DNA from 3 places in the Streptomyces sp. NPDC088097 genome. Region 2 is predicted to be linked to each of the others. Evidence: predicted binding sites of a transcription regulator. Region 2 holds the regulator's gene; each other region holds the start of a gene.

Region 1 (5,734 bases), on a different contig from region 2:
CCGCGTCGAAGACCGGCTCGCGCGGGACGTCGTAGAGGTGGTGGTGGGTGAACCAGAGCACCGAGTTCGCGATGCCGTTGTACGCGTCGTCGTACACCTCGGGGTCGATGGCCAGCATCCGCACCCCCGGCTCGGCGACGCCCCGCCGCACCGCCTCCCGGTCCGCGTCCGAGAGGGCCGCGCAGATCCAAAGGGCCCCCGGCTGTTGCGCGAGGGCCGCCGACAGACCGGAGACGAGACCGCCCCCGCCACGCCGGGCGTCGAGCGTCCCGTCGTCGGAGAGGGCGTAGGACAGCGGGCCGCGGTTGGCCGCGACGAGTACCTGGGAAGCCATGCCGCGAACCTAGCCCGGGAGGTTCCGGCTCAAACGTCTACCGCGTCACGCCACCCGCCGTCCCGCGTACTCCTTGACGTCGACCATCGGCGGTCGCTCCTCGGTGTCCACGGCGTACGTGCGCGGCACGAAACCGCCCGGCCCCCGCTCGAACTGGGTCAGCGCCGGCCGTACGAGGTGCCCGCGCGAGAGCCGCAGCTGCGCCGTGCGGTAGATCGCGGCGGCCATCCGGCCCAGCGCCTGCCCGTCCTGGTGCCGGTGCAGCCGGACCCCGACGTCCACCTGGGCCAGCGCGTCCAGCCCGACGGTGTGCAGCGCGTCCACCAGCAGGCCCAGCTCCACCCCGTACCCGACGGGGAACGGCAGCCGCTCCAGCAGGGAACGGCGTACGGCGTACTCGCCCCCCAGCGGCTGCACGAAACCGGCCAGCTGCGGCCAGTGCAGGTTGAGCAGCGGGCGGGCCACCAGCTCGGTGACCCGGCCGCCCTGGCCCGGGGCGTCGCCGAGCGGGCGGTCGTACATGGCCTTGACGAACTGGACCTGCGGATCGGTCAGCAGCGGGCCGACGATGCCGGACACGAAGGAGGCCGAGAAGTCCCGCAGGTCGGCGTCCACGAAGCAGACCACGTCCCCGTCGGTGGCGAGCAGCGAGCGCCACAGCACCTCGCCCTTGCCGGGCACCGCCGGGATCCTCGGGAGGATCTCGTCGCGGTGCACCACGCGGGCCCCGGCCTCGGCCGCGACCTTCGCCGTCCGGTCCGTGGAGCCCGAGTCGATCACGACCAGCTCGTCCACGAGCGGGGTGGGCGGGCCCTCGATCAGATCGCGCCGGATCACCTCCACGATCTGCCCGACCGTGGCCTCCTCGTCGAGCGCGGGCAGCACCACGCTGACCGTCGTCCCGGTGGCCCGTTTCCGGTCGAGCAACTGGTCGAGCGGTCGATCGGCGGCGGACCAGGAGCGGTCGGCCAGCCAGCGCTCCACCTCATCCAGCACTCTGAGCACTCCCTGCGGCGTAGAGGGTTTGGACGGAAATGTGATCCATCTCGCGGTTCGGACGTCTGTCTCAACCGCCCGTCCCTTCGGTTACAGTCTTGAACAACGCGAAGGCCCGCCGCATGCCGGGGGGTCCCGCACACAAACGCACCGGCGCGCCACAGAGCGCGTGTGTCCGGTGCCATACCGCTCATCCAGAGGGGCAGAGGGACACGGCCCGTTGAAGCCCCGGCAACCCTCCAGTCGGTTCTCGCGATGCGTTTTTCGGACGCACTCCCGCGAGGTCCCCGACTAGGGAAGGTGCCAATTCCGTCTCATGGCGAAGTGCGCCATGGGGAAGATGAGGAGAAAGGGCCTCGCCATCATGGCTGCACAGACTGTTCCCACCTCTGTTGACCTCGGACCCGCCAACGGTCTTTCCTGTCGCGAGTGCGGCACCCGCTTCGAGCTCGGCCCCATCTTTGCGTGCGCCGAGTGTTTCGGACCGCTGGAAGTGTCCTACGACCTTCCCACCGGTGACCCCGAGGCGCTGCGCGCGGCGATCGAAGCCGGCCCGAACAACATCTGGCGCTACGCGCCGCTGCTGCCCGTCCCCGCCGACGTGGCCTCCAAGCCCAGCCTGAACCCCGGCTTCACCAAGCTCGTGGACGCGGCCAACCTGGCCAAGGAGCTGGGCTTCACCGGCAAGCTGTACGTCAAGGACGACTCCGGCAACCCGACGCACTCCTTCAAGGACCGCGTCGTGGCCATCGCCGTCGAGGCCGCCCGCGCCTTCGGCTTCACCACCCTGTCCTGCTCCTCCACGGGCAACCTGGCCGGCGCCGTCGGCGCCGCGGCGGCCCGCGCCGGCTTCCGCTCCTGCGTGTTCATCCCGCACGACCTGGAGCAGGGCAAGGTCGTCATGGCCGGTGTCTACGGTGGCGACCTGGTCGGCATCGAGGGCAACTACGACGACGTCAACCGCTTCTGCTCGGAGCTCATCGGCGACCCGCTGGGCGAGGGCTGGGGCTTCGTCAACGTCAACCTGCGCCCGTACTACGGCGAGGGCTCCAAGACCCTGGCGTACGAGATCTGCGAGCAGCTCGGCTGGCAGCTGCCCGACCAGATCGTCATCCCGATCGCGTCCGGCTCCCAGCTGACGAAGATCGACAAGGGTCTGCAGGAACTGATCAAGCTCGGCCTGGTCGAGGACAAGCCCTACAAGATCTTCGGCGCCCAGGCCGAGGGCTGCTCCCCGGTCTCCACCGCCTTCAAGGCCGGCCACGAGGTCGTCCGCCCGCAGAAGCCGAACACCATCGCCAAGTCCCTGGCGATCGGCAACCCGGCCGACGGCCCGTACGTCCTGGACATCGCGCGGCGCACCGGCGGCTACGTCGAGGACGTCAACGACGAGCAGGTCGTCGAGGCGATCAAGATCCTGGCGCAGACCGAGGGCATCTTCGCGGAGACCGCGGGCGGTGTGACCGTCGGCGTGACGAAGAAGCTGGTCGAGAACGGGCAGCTGGACCCGGCGCTGACCACGGTGATCCTGAACACCGGTGACGGCCTCAAGACCCTGGAGGCGGTGGCCGACGACAGTGGCCAGACCGCCACCATCCGACCGAGCCTGGACGCCTTCCGCGCCTCGGGCCTGGCCTGATCACCCTCCCGATCACCCTCCCGACTTCCGGAAAGGCGGTAGCGCCATGAGCGTCAACGTCCGCATCCCCACCATCCTGCGCACCTACACCGGCGGCGTCGCCGAGGTCCCGGCCGAGGGCACCACCCTGGCCGAGGTCATCGACTCCCTGGAGAAGAGCCACCCGGGCATCGCCGCGCGCGTCCTGGACGACCAGGGCAAGCTGCGCCGCTTCGTGAACGTGTACGTCAACGACGACGACGTGCGCTTCGAGGGCGGCCTGCAGACGGCGACCCCGGACGGCGCCGGCGTCTCGATCATTCCCGCCGTCGCGGGCGGCTGCTGACCCCTGCGGCATCCGGCCGGCGACCCGCGGGATCCGGCCGAACCCCGGCACACCTGAATTGCCCCCTCCGCTAATAAGCGGAGGGGGCAATTCTGCTTGATTGGGCGCGGTAGGGTTGGGGAAGTCCCCTCCGCTGTTCTTGCCCGCCGCATATGAGCGGGCCCCGGAAGGGTTGACATTGAGTCAACATGTAGGCGCGCTATGGGGCATTGGCGAAGATTGCCGGGCCCGAGTTGCCCTGGAATACCGCAAATTTTCACTCTATTTCAATCTTTCCGCGTGTCCGGAATTCTCGTCGGAATGACCTGTTGCAGACAGCAGCGGTGCGGATACATTCAGCCCCGGTCGAGGCGTTCCGGCGCAAGTTCTGACCCGGTTCCGCGAAGTGCGGAGCCGCGCAAGGGCCAGTAATAGGGGAGTTAGGCATGGCTCAGGGCACCGTCAAGTGGTTCAACGCGGAGAAGGGCTACGGCTTCATCGCGGTCGACGGTGGTGCGGATGTGTTCGTCCACTACAGCGCCATCCAGATGGACGGGTACCGCACCCTTGAAGAAGGTCAGCGGGTCGAGTTCGAGATCTCGCAGGGCCAGAAGGGTCCGCAGGCGGACATGGTCAAGCTCGCGGCCGGCGGCTGAGTACCAGCGCGTTCGACCAACGAGACCGAGACACACGAGGGGCCCACATCCTGGACACGGGATGGGGGCCCCTCGTGCGTGCGGCGCCCGGGTGTCGGCCCGGAATCCGGCCCGGCGTTGCCCGAAGCCGCTTGCACTCGGGGGGGTCGAGTGCTAATCATTGGCGTTAGCACTCTCCAGGTGAGAGTGCTACTAAGACGAGGACCGGGTCGGTGAGGCCCGCTGGATCCGCCGGTAAGGAAACCGACGGATCCGCAGGCCGTCCGTCGCGGGCGCGGGCGCGGTCCGGAGCAATCCACCCCTTCCCCCATGGCTACAACATGGGAGGGACCCCCTGGGAGGACCACTTCAGATGGCCAAGATCATTGCGTTCAACGAGGAGGCCCGGCGCGGTCTCGAGCGGGGCATGAACCAGCTCGCCGATGCCGTCAAGGTCACCCTTGGCCCCAAGGGTCGCAACGTCGTCCTTGAGAAGAAGTGGGGAGCGCCGACGATCACCAACGACGGCGTCTCCATCGCCAAGGAGATCGAGCTCGAAGACCCGTACGAGAAGATCGGCGCCGAGCTGGTCAAGGAAGTCGCCAAGAAGACGGACGACGTCGCCGGCGACGGTACGACCACCGCCACCGTTCTGGCCCAGGCGCTCGTGCGCGAGGGCCTGCGCAACGTGGCCGCCGGCGCCAACCCGATGGCCCTCAAGCGCGGTATCGAGAAGGCCGTCGAGGCCGTCTCCGCCGCCCTGCTGGCGCAGGCCAAGGACGTCGAGACGAAGGAGCAGATCGCCTCCACCGCCTCGATCTCCGCCGCCGACACCCAGATCGGCGAGCTCATCGCCGAGGCCATGGACAAGGTCGGCAAGGAAGGCGTCATCACGGTCGAGGAGTCGCAGACCTTCGGCCTGGAGCTTGAGCTCACCGAGGGCATGCGCTTCGACAAGGGCTACATCTCGGCGTACTTCGCCACCGACATGGAGCGTATGGAGGCGTCGCTCGACGACCCGTACATCCTGATCGTCAACTCCAAGATCGGCTCGGTCAAGGACCTGCTGCCGCTCCTGGAGAAGGTCATGCAGTCCGGCAAGCCGCTGCTGATCATCGCCGAGGACGTCGAGGGCGAGGCCCTGTCGACCCTGGTCGTCAACAAGATCCGCGGCACCTTCAAGTCCGTCGCCGTCAAGGCTCCGGGCTTCGGTGACCGTCGCAAGGCCATGCTCGGCGACATCGCCATCCTCACGGGCGGCACCGTCGTCTCCGAGGAGGTCGGCCTGAAGCTGGAGAACGCCGGTCTCGACCTGCTGGGCCGCGCCCGCAAGGTCGTCATCACCAAGGACGAGACGACCATCGTCGACGGCTCCGGTGACAGCGACCAGGTCCAGGGTCGTGTCAACCAGATCCGCGCCGAGATCGAGAACTCCGACTCGGACTACGACCGCGAGAAGCTCCAGGAGCGCCTCGCGAAGCTGGCCGGCGGCGTGGCCGTCATCAAGGCCGGCGCCGCGACCGAGGTGGAGCTCAAGGAGCGCAAGCACCGCATCGAGGACGCCGTTCGCAACGCGAAGGCGGCCGTCGAAGAGGGCATCGTCGCCGGTGGTGGCGTGGCCCTGCTCCAGGCTTCCTCGGTCTTCGAGAAGCTCGACCTCACGGGTGACGAGGCGACCGGCGCCAACGCCGTCAAGCTCGCGCTGGAGGCCCCGCTCAAGCAGATCGCCGTCAACGGTGGCCTGGAGGGTGGCGTCGTCGTCGAGAAGGTGCGCAACCTTCCGATCGGCCACGGCCTGAACGCCGCGACCGGCGAGTACGTCGACA
Region 2 (5,734 bases):
GCCGCACCGGTCTCGCGAGCGCCCCCTTCGCGCTGAACACCAAGCACAAGATCGCCGACGCGCTCGTCTACTCCAAGCTCCGCGAGGCCTTCGGCGGCAACCTCCGCGCCGCCGTCTCCGGGGCCTCCGCCCTCGCCCCGGACATCGGCTACTTCTTCTCCGGCGCCGGCATCCACATCCTGGAGGGCTACGGCCTGACCGAGTCCAGCGCGGCCTCCTTCGTCAACCCCGGCGAGGCCTACCGCACCGGCACCGTCGGCAAGCCGCTGCCCGGCACCGAGGTCCGGATCGCCGACGACGGCGAGGTCCTGCTGCGCGGCCCCGGCATCATGCAGGGCTACCACCGTCAGCCCGAGAAGACCGCCGAGGTCCTGGAGAGCGACGGCTGGCTGCACACCGGCGACATCGGCGAACTCTCGCCCGACGGGTACCTGCGCATCACCGACCGCAAGAAGGACCTGATCAAGACCTCCGGCGGCAAGTACGTCGCCCCGGCGGAGATCGAGGGCCGCTTCAAGGCGATCTGCCCCTACGTCTCCACCATCGTGGTCCACGGCGCCGACCGGAACTTCTGCTCGGCCCTGATCGCCCTCGACGAACCGTCCCTGCTGGTCTGGGCCGCCGACAACGGCCTGGAGGGCAAGACCTACGGCGAGGTCCTCGCGGCCCCCGAGACCAACCGGCTGATCGAGACCTACGTCCAGACCCTCAACGAGGACCTCCAACGCTGGCAGACGGTCAAGAAGTTCCGCATCCTGCCCCGCGACCTCGACGTCGAACACGGCGACCTGACCCCCAGCCTCAAGCTGAAGCGCCCGGTCGTCGAGAAGGAGTTCAAGCACCTCATCGACGAGATGTACGCGGGCTCCCGCGAGGCCTGAGCCCGACCCCGCCGCCCCCGGCCGGCGCCGCCCCCGGTCCGCACCGGGCCGGGAGCGGCGCCGAGTGCGGGACAATGGGGGCATGCCTTCCGCACTGCCCGACGGTGAACCCATGCCCGAAGACGGCTCCCTGCCGTCGCACGCCCTGGCGGGTGCCGGGGACCGGCCGCTCGGGTTCTACCTGCACGTGCCCTACTGCGCCACGCGCTGCGGGTACTGCGACTTCAACACCTACACGGCCACCGAGCTGCGGGGCACCGGCGGCGTGCTCGCCTCCCGTGACAACTACGCCGACACCCTGATCGACGAGGTCCGCCTCGCCCGCAAGGTGCTCGGCGACGACCCCCGGGCCGTACGGACCGTCTTCGTCGGCGGCGGCACGCCCACCCTGCTGCCGGCGGCCGACCTGGTACGCATGCTCGGGGCCATCCGGGACGAGTTCGGGCTGGCCGAGGACGCCGAGATCACCACCGAGGCCAACCCCGATTCCGTGGACCCGGCGTACCTGGCCGAGCTGCGCGCGGGCGGCTTCAACCGGATCTCCTTCGGCATGCAGAGCGCCAAGCAGCACGTCCTGAAGGTCCTCGACCGCACCCACACCCCCGGGCGTCCCGAGGCGTGCGTGGCCGAGGCCCGCGCGGCCGGGTTCGAGCACGTCAACCTGGACCTGATCTACGGCACGCCGGGGGAGTCGGACCAGGACTGGCGCGACACCCTGGCCGCCGCCATCGGAGCCGGGCCCGACCACGTCTCGGCGTACGCCCTGATCGTCGAGGAGGGCACCCAGCTGGCCCGCCGGATCCGCCGCGGCGAGGTCCCGATGACCGACGACGACGTGCACGCCGACCGGTACCTGATCGCCGACTCCGTGATGGCCGAGGCCGGCTACCACTGGTACGAGGTGTCGAACTGGGCCACCACCGAGGCCGGCCGCTGCCTGCACAACGAGCTGTACTGGCGCGGCGCCGACTGGTGGGGCGCCGGACCGGGCGCCCACTCGCACGTCGGCGGGGTCCGCTGGTGGAACGTGAAGCACCCCGGCGCCTACGCGGCGGCCCTGGCCGAGGGGCGCTCCCCCGGCGCCGGCCGCGAGCTGCTCCCGGCCGAGGACCGGCGCGTGGAGCGGATCCTGCTGGAGCTGCGCCTGGTCGACGGCGTACCGCTGTCGCTGCTGGCCCCCGCCGGGCTCGCCGCGGCCGGGCGGGCGCTCGCGGACGGGCTGCTGGAGCCGGGTCCGTACGGGGCCGGGAGGGCGGTGCTGACCCTGCGCGGGCGGCTGCTCGCCGACGCCGTGGTGCGGGACCTGGTCGACTGACGGGGACCCGACCGGCGCGGCGCCCCGCTCAGGGGGCCGCGCCGAAGCTCAGGGGGCCGTGACGAAGTCGATCAGCTCCTCGACCCGGCCCAGCAGGGTCGGCTCCAGGTCCCGGTACGAGGTCACCCGCGACAGGATGTGCTGCCAGGCGGCCCCGGTGTTCTCCGGCCAGCCCAGGGCGCGGCAGACGCCCGTCTTCCAGTCCTGCCCGCGCGGCACCACCGGCCACGCCGGGATGCCGAGGGCGGAGGGCTTCACGGCCTGCCAGACGTCCACGTACGGGTGGCCCACCACCAGCACGTCCGGAGAGGTCACGGCCGCCGCCAGCCGGGACTCCTTCGAGCCGGCCACCAGGTGGTCCACCAGCACGCCCAGCCGGGCGTCGGGGGCCGGCGCGAACTCGGCCACCACCGCCGGGAGGTCGTCGATGCCCTCCAGGTACTCCACGACGACGCCCTCGACGCGCAGGTCGTCACCCCAGACCCGCTCCACCAGCTCGGCGTCGTGGCGGCCCTCCACGTAGATCCGCCCGGCCCGCGCGACCCGCGCCCGGGCCCCCGGCACCGCGAGCGAGCCGGAAGCCGTACGGGCGGGCGCGGCGGGCGCCCGTGCGGGGCGGACCAGGGTGACCACGGCGCCGTCCAGCAGGAAGCCGGCCGGCTCCATCGGGAACACCCGCCGCTTGCCGAAGCGGTCCTCCAGGGTCACCGTGCCCGCCTCGCAGCCCACGACCGCCCCGCAGAAGTCGCCGCCCGCCACCTCGACCACCAGGTCGGGATCGGCCGGCACCTCGGGCACCGCCTTGGGGCGCTTCCACTGCGGGGTCAGGTCGGGTGAGTACTCGCGCATCCGGCCGACGATAGGAGAGCGGCCCCGCTCACGCCTCCGACACGCCGAACCGGGCCGCCAGTGTGGCGCGTTGCTCACGCACGAAGCCGGCGTCGACCACCGCTCCGTGACCCGGCACGTACAGGGCGTCCTCGCCGCCGAGCGACAGCAGGCGGTCGAGGGCGGCCGGCCAACGGCTCGACACCGCGTCGGAGCCGGCCTGAGGTTCCCCGGACTCCTCCACCAGGTCCCCGCAGAAGACCGTCTCCCGTTCGCCGGGCACGAAGACGGCGAGGTCGTGGCGGGTGTGCCCGGGCCCCACGTTCGCGAGGAGCACCTGCACCCCGCCCAGGTCCAGGGTCCACTCGCCCGAGACGGCGTGCCGCGGGAGCACCAGCCGCTCGACGGCCTCGGCCGCCTCGGCGGCGTCCACGCCCTGTGCGACGGAACTCTCCAGCAGGCCCGCGCGGTCCCCGTCGAGCTCCGATGCCAGCCCGACCGCCCCGTACACCTCGGCCCCGGGGAACGCCGAAGCCCCCAGGACGTGGTCGAAATGTCCGTGCGTGAATGCGATATGGGTCACGCTCCGGCCCGTCAGGGACTCCGCCTCGGCACGCAGCCGGGCCCCCTCCCGCACGTGTGCGCCGGGGTCGATCAGGAGCACCGAGTCGTCCCCGACCACAAGCCCCGCCGTGCAGTCCCAGACCGGAAGCCGGACGCGTCCGACCCTTCCGGTCAGCCGTTCCCACCCTGCCTCTTCCCAACCCGTCTCCATGGGGCGACGCTACCCTGGCGGGCCGCCCTTGCCCCCGGCGTACCACCCGGCCGTACACTGACCGGGGGTTCTCTGGCACTCGGACGGACAGAGTGCCAATGAAGCCCGCGGGCCGATCCGCAGGGGCCCGACAGACGACCGCCGTCCGACCACGACCGACCCGCATCCGGAGGTGTGCGCGATGCTCAGTGAACGCAGGCTCGAAGTGCTCCGCGCCATCGTCCAGGACTACGTCGGGACGGAGGAACCGGTCGGCTCCAAGGCCCTCACCGAACGCCACCGGCTCGGTGTCTCGCCCGCCACCGTCCGCAACGACATGGCCGTGCTGGAGGAGGAGGGCTACATCGCCCAACCCCACACCAGCGCCGGCCGGATCCCGACGGACAAGGGCTACCGGCTCTTCGTCGACAAGCTGGCGGGGGTCAAACCCCTGTCCACGCCCGAACGACGGGCCATCCAGAACTTCCTCGACGGGGCCGTGGACCTCGACGACGTCGTCGGCCGCACCGTACGGCTGCTCGCGCAGCTCACCCGGCAGGTCGCCGTCGTCCAGTACCCCTCGCTGACCCGCTCCACCGTCCGCCACGTCGAGCTGCTCTCCCTGGCCCCGGCCCGGCTGATGCTCGTGGTGATCACGGACACCGGACGGGTCGAGCAGCGTCTCGTCGACACCCAGGCGCCCTTCGGCGAGGTCTCCCTCGCCGACCTGCGGGCGCGGCTCAACGCACGGGTCGTCGGCCGTCGTTTCACCGACGTGCCGCAGCTCGTGCAGGACCTTCCCGAATCCTTCGAGGTCGAGGACGACCGGGCGACCGTCAAGGCCGTCCTCGCGACCCTCCTCGAAACGCTGGAGGAGGAGGCGGAGGAGCGGCTGGTGATCGGCGGCACCGCCAACCTCACCCGCTTCGGACACGATTTCCCCCTGACGATCAGGCCGGTGCTCGAAGCACTCGAGGAGCACGTCGTGCTCCTCAAGCTGCTGGGCGAGGCCGGAGAGTCGGGGATGGCCGTACGCATCGGTCATGAGAACGCCTACGAGGGACTCAACTCCACGTCTGTCGTCTCGGTCGGCTACGGTTCGGGCGGCGAAGCAGTCGCCAAACTCGGCGTGGTCGGACCGACCCGCATGGACTACCCCGGAACGATGGGAGCGGTACGCGCAGTGGCACGTTACGTCGGACAGATCCTGGCGGAGTCGTAAGTGGCCACGGACTACTACGCCGTACTCGGCGTGCGCCGCGACGCTTCCCAGGATGAGATCAAGAAGGCCTTCCGGAGGCTCGCCCGCGAGCTCCACCCGGACGTGAACCCCGATCCCAAGACGCAAGAGCGCTTCAAGGAGATCAACGCGGCCTACGAGGTCCTCTCGGACCCGCAGAAGAAGCAGGTCCACGACCTCGGCGGAGACCCGCTGTCCTCCTCGGGCGGTGGCGGCGCCGGCGGCTTCGGGGCGGGCGGCTTCGGCAACTTCTCCGACATCATGGACGCCTTCTTCGGCCAGAGTCAGCAGCGCGGACCGCGCTCGCGGACCCGCCGCGGCCAGGACGCCATGATCCGCCTCGACCTGGAACTGGACGAGGCGGCCTTCGGGACCACCAAGGACATCCAGGTCGACACGGCCGTCGTCTGCACCACCTGCTCCGGAGAGGGTGCCGCCCCCGGCACCTCCGCGCAGACGTGTGACATGTGCCGCGGTCGCGGTGAGGTCTCGCAGGTCACCCGGTCCTTCCTGGGCCAGGTCATGACCTCGCGGCCCTGCCCGCAGTGCCAGGGCTTCGGCACCGTGGTCCCGACCCCGTGCCCCGAGTGCGCGGGCGACGGCCGGGTCCGCTCCCGCCGCAGCCTGACGGTCAAGATCCCCGCCGGCGTCGAGAACGGCACCCGGATCCAGCTCGCGGGAGAGGGCGAGGTCGGCCCCGGCGGCGGCCCCGCCGG
Region 3 (5,734 bases), on a different contig from region 2:
TGGATGACCTTTTCGAGCACCGGCAGGAGGTCCTGGATGGAGGAGATCTTGCCCTGGTTGATCAGGATGTACGGGTCGTCGAGGACGGCCTCCATACGCTCCTGGTCGGTCACCATGTACGGGGAGAGGTAGCCCTTGTCGAAGGCCATGCCCTCGGTGAACTCCAGCTCCAGGCCGAAGGTGTTGGACTCCTCGACGGTGATGACACCGTCCTTGCCGACCTTGTCCATCGCCTCGGCGATGAGCTCGCCGACCTGGGTGTCCTGCGCGGAGAGCGCGGCCACGGCGGCGATGTCGGACTTGTCCTCGATCGGACGGGCGGTCGCGAGGAGCTCCTCGGACACGGCCTTGACCGCGGCGTCGATCCCCTTCTTCAGGGAGGCCGGGGAGGCGCCGGCGGCGACGTTGCGCAGGCCCTCGCGGACCAGCGCCTGGGCCAGCACGGTGGCGGTGGTGGTGCCGTCGCCCGCGATGTCGTTGGTCTTGGTCGCCACCTCCTTCACGAGCTGCGCGCCCAGGTTCTCGTACGGGTCGTCCAGCTCGACCTCGCGGGCGATGGTGACACCGTCGTTGGTGATGGTGGGAGCGCCGAACTTCTTGTCGATGACGACGTTGCGGCCCTTGGGGCCGATCGTCACCTTGACCGTGTCGGCAAGCTTGTTGACGCCACGCTCAAGAGCGCGGCGGGCGTCCTCGTCGAACTTCAGAATCTTCGGCATGGGAGCGGTATGCCCTCTCGTTGCGATCCTCGGCCGCTCACCGCGACCGCCTTGAAACGAACTACGCCCCTCGCCGCCCGGCATCAGCAGGGTGACCAGGGGCGCAGTTCAAAGCAAAACTGGAGAAGCGAATTACTTCTCGACGATCGCGAGCACGTCGCGAGCCGAGAGGACGAGGTATTCCTCGCCGTTGTACTTCACTTCGGTGCCGCCGTACTTGGAGTACAGCACGACGTCGCCGACGGTGACGTCGAGCGGAAGACGGTTGCCGTCCTCGAACCGACCGGGACCGACCGCGAGGACGACGCCCTCCTGGGGCTTCTCCTTCGCGGTGTCCGGGATGACCAGGCCAGAGGCCGTGGTCTGCTCGGCGTCGAGCGGCTGGACCACAATGCGGTCCTCAAGCGGCTTGATGGCAACCTTGGAGCTGGTGGTCGTCACGATCCGACCTCCCCCTTCGGAGATCCGGGGCTAACTGTCTGGGGTGGCGACCAGGTCGATCCGTCGTCGCGGGTGCCGGACCTGCCTGTCGCTGCGTTGGCACTCACCAGTGGCGAGTGCCAGGTGCGACACTATTCCGGCGATTAGCACTCGGTCAAGCGGAGTGCCAACACGCGCCACGGATTCCTCCGATTCAGGCCGCCTGCAAACGCGCCCCACCCCTCCCATGGAGAGGCTGTTCCCAGCCATCCGACGGAGCCCGGCCGGCTGGCCGGAACAGTTCCTTCCGCAGGTCAGAGGAGAATTCCGGCGCCGACCGGGCGGCGCCGCGGTTATGGTTCGCGCCATGAGCACATCAACATCAGGGGTGGGCTGGGGCGCCGCGATCCGCGGCCTCGGCGTCAGACGCGGCTACGGCACGGTCGTCGCCCTCGTCGGCACCTTCGTCGCCCTCTACTACTTCGTTCCCCAGCTGGTCACCCTGGCGACCGGCGCCAAGGGCTCCTTCACCGCCGAGCGGTGCACGCCCTACGAGTCCCGGCGCGGCTCCGACGGCTTCAAGTGCAGCGGGTCCTTCGCCGCCGCCGACGGCTCCTTCGAGATCGCGCACCTCTCCGTGCCCACCATCCTCGACGAGGTCCCGACCGGGCCCGTGGAGGTGGCCACCGACGGGCCCGGCGCCACCGAGGCCTTCGTCACCGACACCACGTCGCTGCTGATCCCCGGGCTCACCGCCCTGGCCGTGATCGGCTTCGCCGCCTGGAACGTCACCAGCGTGGTCCGCACGGCCCGCGGGCCCGCCACCCCGGCCCCGGCCCCGGCCCCCGAGCCCTCGGCGGCCTGAGCCGCGGCGGCCCGTCGACGGCCTGAGGCGGGCGGCCCGTAGGCGGCCTGCACCCGGCGAAGGCCGCTCCGCCCGGTATGTGACGCTTGAGCCGTGCGCATCCTGGTGGTCGAAGACGAAGAGAGCCTGGCGGAGTCCCTCCGCCGGGGCCTGTCCGCCGACGGCCACCGGGTCGAGGTCGCCCACGACGGCCACCGCGGCCTCGAACTGGCCCTCACCGGCGGCCCGTACGACGTCGTCCTGCTGGACCTGATGCTGCCGGGCCTCGGTGGCGCCGAGATATGCGCCCGCCTGCGCGCCCACGGCGACCCCACCCCCGTCCTGGTGCTGACCGCCCGCGACGGGGAACGGGACGAGGCGGAGGGCCTCGACGCCGGCGCCGACGACTACCTCACCAAGCCCTTCTCCTTCGTGGTCCTCGGCGCCCGCCTGCGCGCCCTGGTCCGCCGCGCCGCCACCGCGTCCACCGAACCGGCCGAGCCCGCCGAACTGCGCGCCGGGGACCTCTTCCTCGACCCGCAGGACCGGCGCTGCCGCCGGGGTCCGCACGAGATCGAGCTGACCGCCCGCGAACTGGGCGTCCTCGCCTGCCTGATGGAACGCCCCGGCCGGGCCGTCGCCAAACAGGACATCCTGGACGAGGTCTGGGACGCCCCGCACGACATCGACCCCAACATCGTCGAGGTCTACGTCTCCTCCCTGCGCAAAAAGATCGACGCACCCTTCGGCCGCCGCTCCATCCTCACCGTCCACGGCACCGGCTACCGGATGGCCCCCGACGGTGGCTAGGACGTCCCGCTCCGTCGGCCTGCGCACCCGCGCCGCCGCCGCTGCCGCCCTCGCGATGGCCGCCGTCCTGGCCGCCGGCGGGCTGTGGCTGTACACCCTGCTGCGCGCCAACCTCCTCGACAACACCACCGGGCGCACCGAGTTGGCCGCCCGCAAGGTCGCCGCCCAGCTCGACGCCCGCACCCTTCCCTCCGGCGGCCGGCTGCCCGCGCCCGAGGGCGGGGTCGACCTGGTCCTCGTACGGGACGCGGCCGGGCGCACGGTCGCCGCCAGCGGCGGCCCGCAGGACGTCCCCGGGCCCGGCACGCTCGCGCCCGGCCCCGGCCAGGACTCCCGCTCGGTCGTCCTGCCGCCCGCCCGCCCCGACGGCGAGCGGCGCGTGGTCGTCGCCGTCGCCGCGCCCGGACCGCCCGGCGGCCACGATCCGCACACCGTCTACGCCATGACCGTGCTCGGCGACGTCGACGACGCCACCGCGGCCATCGCCGGCGGCCTGCTCGCCGGCGCGCCCCCGCTCATCGCCTTCGCGGCGGCCCTGGCCCGATGGGTCACCGGGCACGCGCTGCGCCCCGTCACCGCGATCCGCACCGAGCTGGCCGCCGTCACCGCCAGCCGGCTCGACCGGCGCGTCCCCGACCCGGGCGGCGCCGACGAGATCGCCCGGCTGGCCCGGACCGTCAACGACACCCTGGACCGACTGGAGCGCTCCGACGCCCGCCAGCGCCAGTTCACCGCCGACGCCTCGCACGAGCTGCGCAACCCCCTGGCCGCCGTCCGCTCCCGGCTGGAGGTCGCCCTGGCGATGGAGCGGCCCGACCGGGAGTCGGTGGCCGCCGCGCTGGCCGACACCGAGCGGCTCCAGCGGATCGCCGCCGACCTGCTGCTCCTGGCCCGGCTCGACGGCGGCCCCGAGCCGCGCCCCGCCGAACCCGTGGACCTCGCCCTGGTGGCCGCCGAGGACGCCGCCCGGCGGCCCGCCGCGCGGGCGGCGCTCCGACTGGACGCGTCCGCGCCCGTACCGGCGTACGGGGACCCCGCGCGCCTGGAGCGGGCCCTGGCCAACCTCGTGGACAACGCCCTGCGCCACGCCCGCTCCCGGGTCGGGGTCCGGGCGGTCGCCGAGGACGGCTGGGCGGTGCTGGAGGTGGCGGACGACGGCCCCGGAATCCCGCCGGCGGACCGGGACCGGATCTTCGAGCGCTTCGTACGCCTCGACGCGGACCGGGGCCGGGGCAGCGGCGGGACCGGGCTGGGCCTGGCCATCGCCCGGGAGATCGCCCGCGCGCACGGCGGCGACGTACGCGCCCGGGAGGCGCCCGGAGGGGGCGCGCTGCTGGAGCTGCGCATCCCGGCGGGGCGCTGAGGTCGGGGGCCGCGCCGGCGGGCCGCCGAGGGGGCGCCACGTCGCCCTCAGGATTCCTTCAGTGCCCCTGCGCCAGCATCGACGGACATGAGCGCGCAACGGAGGAAGAACAGCCGCCGCAGGCCCTCGCCCCGCCGGATCGGCCGCACCCTGCTGGTCGCGGGCTGCGCCCTGACGGTGATGGCGGGCGGCACCGCCTGGTACGTCTACCGGGACCTCGCGTCGAGCATCGGCAGCTCCAAGGCCTTGGACGGCGCCGAGAAGTCCGCGCACGGCGATACGAACATCCTCCTCATGGGCCTGGACAGCCGCCGGGACCAGAACGGCGAACCGCTCCCGGCGGCCGTCCTGGAGAAGCTGCACGCCGGCAGCTCCGACATCGGCGGCTACAACGCCAACACCCTCATCCTGTTGCACGTGCCGGGCGACGGCAGCGAGGCCAAGGCCTTCTCGATCCCGCGCGACGACTTCGTCCCGCTGTCCGGTCCGGACGGGTCGACGGGCGGCAAGGGGAAGATCAAGCAGGCGTACGGGCTGGCGAAGGCGGCCGAGGAGGAACGGCTGTCGGCCCGGGGCGTCCACGACCGCCGCCGGCTGGAGCGCGAGGGCCGCGAGGCGGGGCGCAAGGCGCAGATCGCGACCGTACGGGACTTCCTGGGCGTCCCCGTCGACCACTTCGCCGAGCTGAACCTGGCGGGCTTCCACCACCTCGCGGACGCGCTGGACGGCGTACCGGTGTGTCTGCGCAAGCCGGTGAAGGACTCCTACTCCGGCGCCGACTTCCCGGCGGGCCGGCAGACCCTGGACGGGCAGCAGTCACTGGCCTTCGTCCGGCAGCGGCACGGCCTCGTCGGGGGCGACCTGGACCGCACGAAGCGGCAGCAGGCCTTCCTCGCGGGCGCGACGCGGAAGCTGAACTCGGCCGGGACCTTCACGGACCCGGTGAAGCTGATCAAGCTCGTGGACACCGCGAAGCAGGACGTGGTGACGGACGCGGGCTGGGACCTGTTGCCGTTCGTGAAGCAGGCGAAGAACCTGTCCGGTGGAAAAGTGCAATTTATGACACTCCCCATCGAAGGGTTCGGAAGGAACCTCGGGGAGGACATCAACGTCGTAGATGACATGAAGATAAAGCGCCTCATTGCCGAGCAGACAGGCCCGCACCAGGCCGACCCTGCGAGCCCCAGTGCACCGGGCGCCGCTTCCTCCACTGCCTCTCCCCCGCCCTCCCAGGCGGCCCCGCCACCGCCACGGCGGCCGGACGCCGGCTCGGACGCCGGCTCGGGCTCGGACTCGGGCGTGATCGACGGCGGCGGCGTCCCGTGCGTGGATTGAGGCCGATCACGTCGGCGGGTGTCCGCCGGCGCACCGAAGGGCTGCTGCTGCTCCTCGTCCTCGCCGTCACCGTCTTCGGCCACGTGAGCGCGAGCCTGGCGATGAACGGCGAGCTGCCGCCGCAGCTGACGAGCTTCGTCATCAGCATGACCCTGCTGTCCCTGGTGGGGCACCTGGGCATCCGCCGCTTCACCCCGTACGCGGATCCACTGATCTTCCCGCTGGCCATGCTGCTCAGCGGAC

Evidence for each region. The regulator HrcA, encoded in region 2, represses chaperone genes, less so after heat shock. The targets are predictions, from matches to a motif close to TTNGCACTCNGNNNNNCNGAGTGCNAA.
Region 1: the regulator HrcA is predicted to act here: its motif matches at 4,060-4,086, upstream of groL (chaperonin GroEL).
Region 3: the regulator HrcA is predicted to act here: its motif matches at 1,304-1,330, upstream of groES (co-chaperone GroES).

The regions. Positions count from the first base shown of each region.
Region 1 is NZ_JBIUTJ010000001.1:1,175,309-1,181,042, reverse strand. Features, by position in the region: gene ACIOD1_RS05420 (trehalose-6-phosphate synthase) at 1-334, opposite strand, end outside; gene ACIOD1_RS05415 (glucosyl-3-phosphoglycerate synthase) at 380-1,330, opposite strand; SAM riboswitch class I at 1,518-1,677, shown strand; gene thrC (threonine synthase) at 1,671-2,969, shown strand; gene ACIOD1_RS05405 (MoaD/ThiS family protein) at 3,016-3,294, shown strand; gene ACIOD1_RS05400 (cold-shock protein) at 3,720-3,929, shown strand; gene groL (chaperonin GroEL) at 4,282-5,734, shown strand, end outside.
Region 2 is NZ_JBIUTJ010000009.1:147,790-153,523, forward strand. Features, by position in the region: gene ACIOD1_RS24240 (AMP-dependent synthetase/ligase) at 1-881, shown strand, start outside; gene hemW (radical SAM family heme chaperone HemW) at 964-2,196, shown strand; gene ACIOD1_RS24250 (DUF3097 domain-containing protein) at 2,245-3,045, opposite strand; gene ACIOD1_RS24255 (MBL fold metallo-hydrolase) at 3,074-3,799, opposite strand; gene hrcA (heat-inducible transcriptional repressor HrcA) at 3,981-5,000, shown strand; gene dnaJ (molecular chaperone DnaJ) at 5,001-5,734, shown strand, end outside.
Region 3 is NZ_JBIUTJ010000001.1:820,776-826,509, forward strand. Features, by position in the region: gene groL (chaperonin GroEL) at 1-719, opposite strand, end outside; gene groES (co-chaperone GroES) at 852-1,160, opposite strand; gene ACIOD1_RS03600 (hypothetical protein) at 1,507-2,004, shown strand; gene ACIOD1_RS03605 (response regulator transcription factor) at 2,098-2,793, shown strand; gene ACIOD1_RS03610 (sensor histidine kinase) at 2,786-4,156, shown strand; gene ACIOD1_RS03615 (LCP family protein) at 4,244-5,491, shown strand; gene ACIOD1_RS03620 (FtsW/RodA/SpoVE family cell cycle protein) at 5,479-5,734, shown strand, end outside.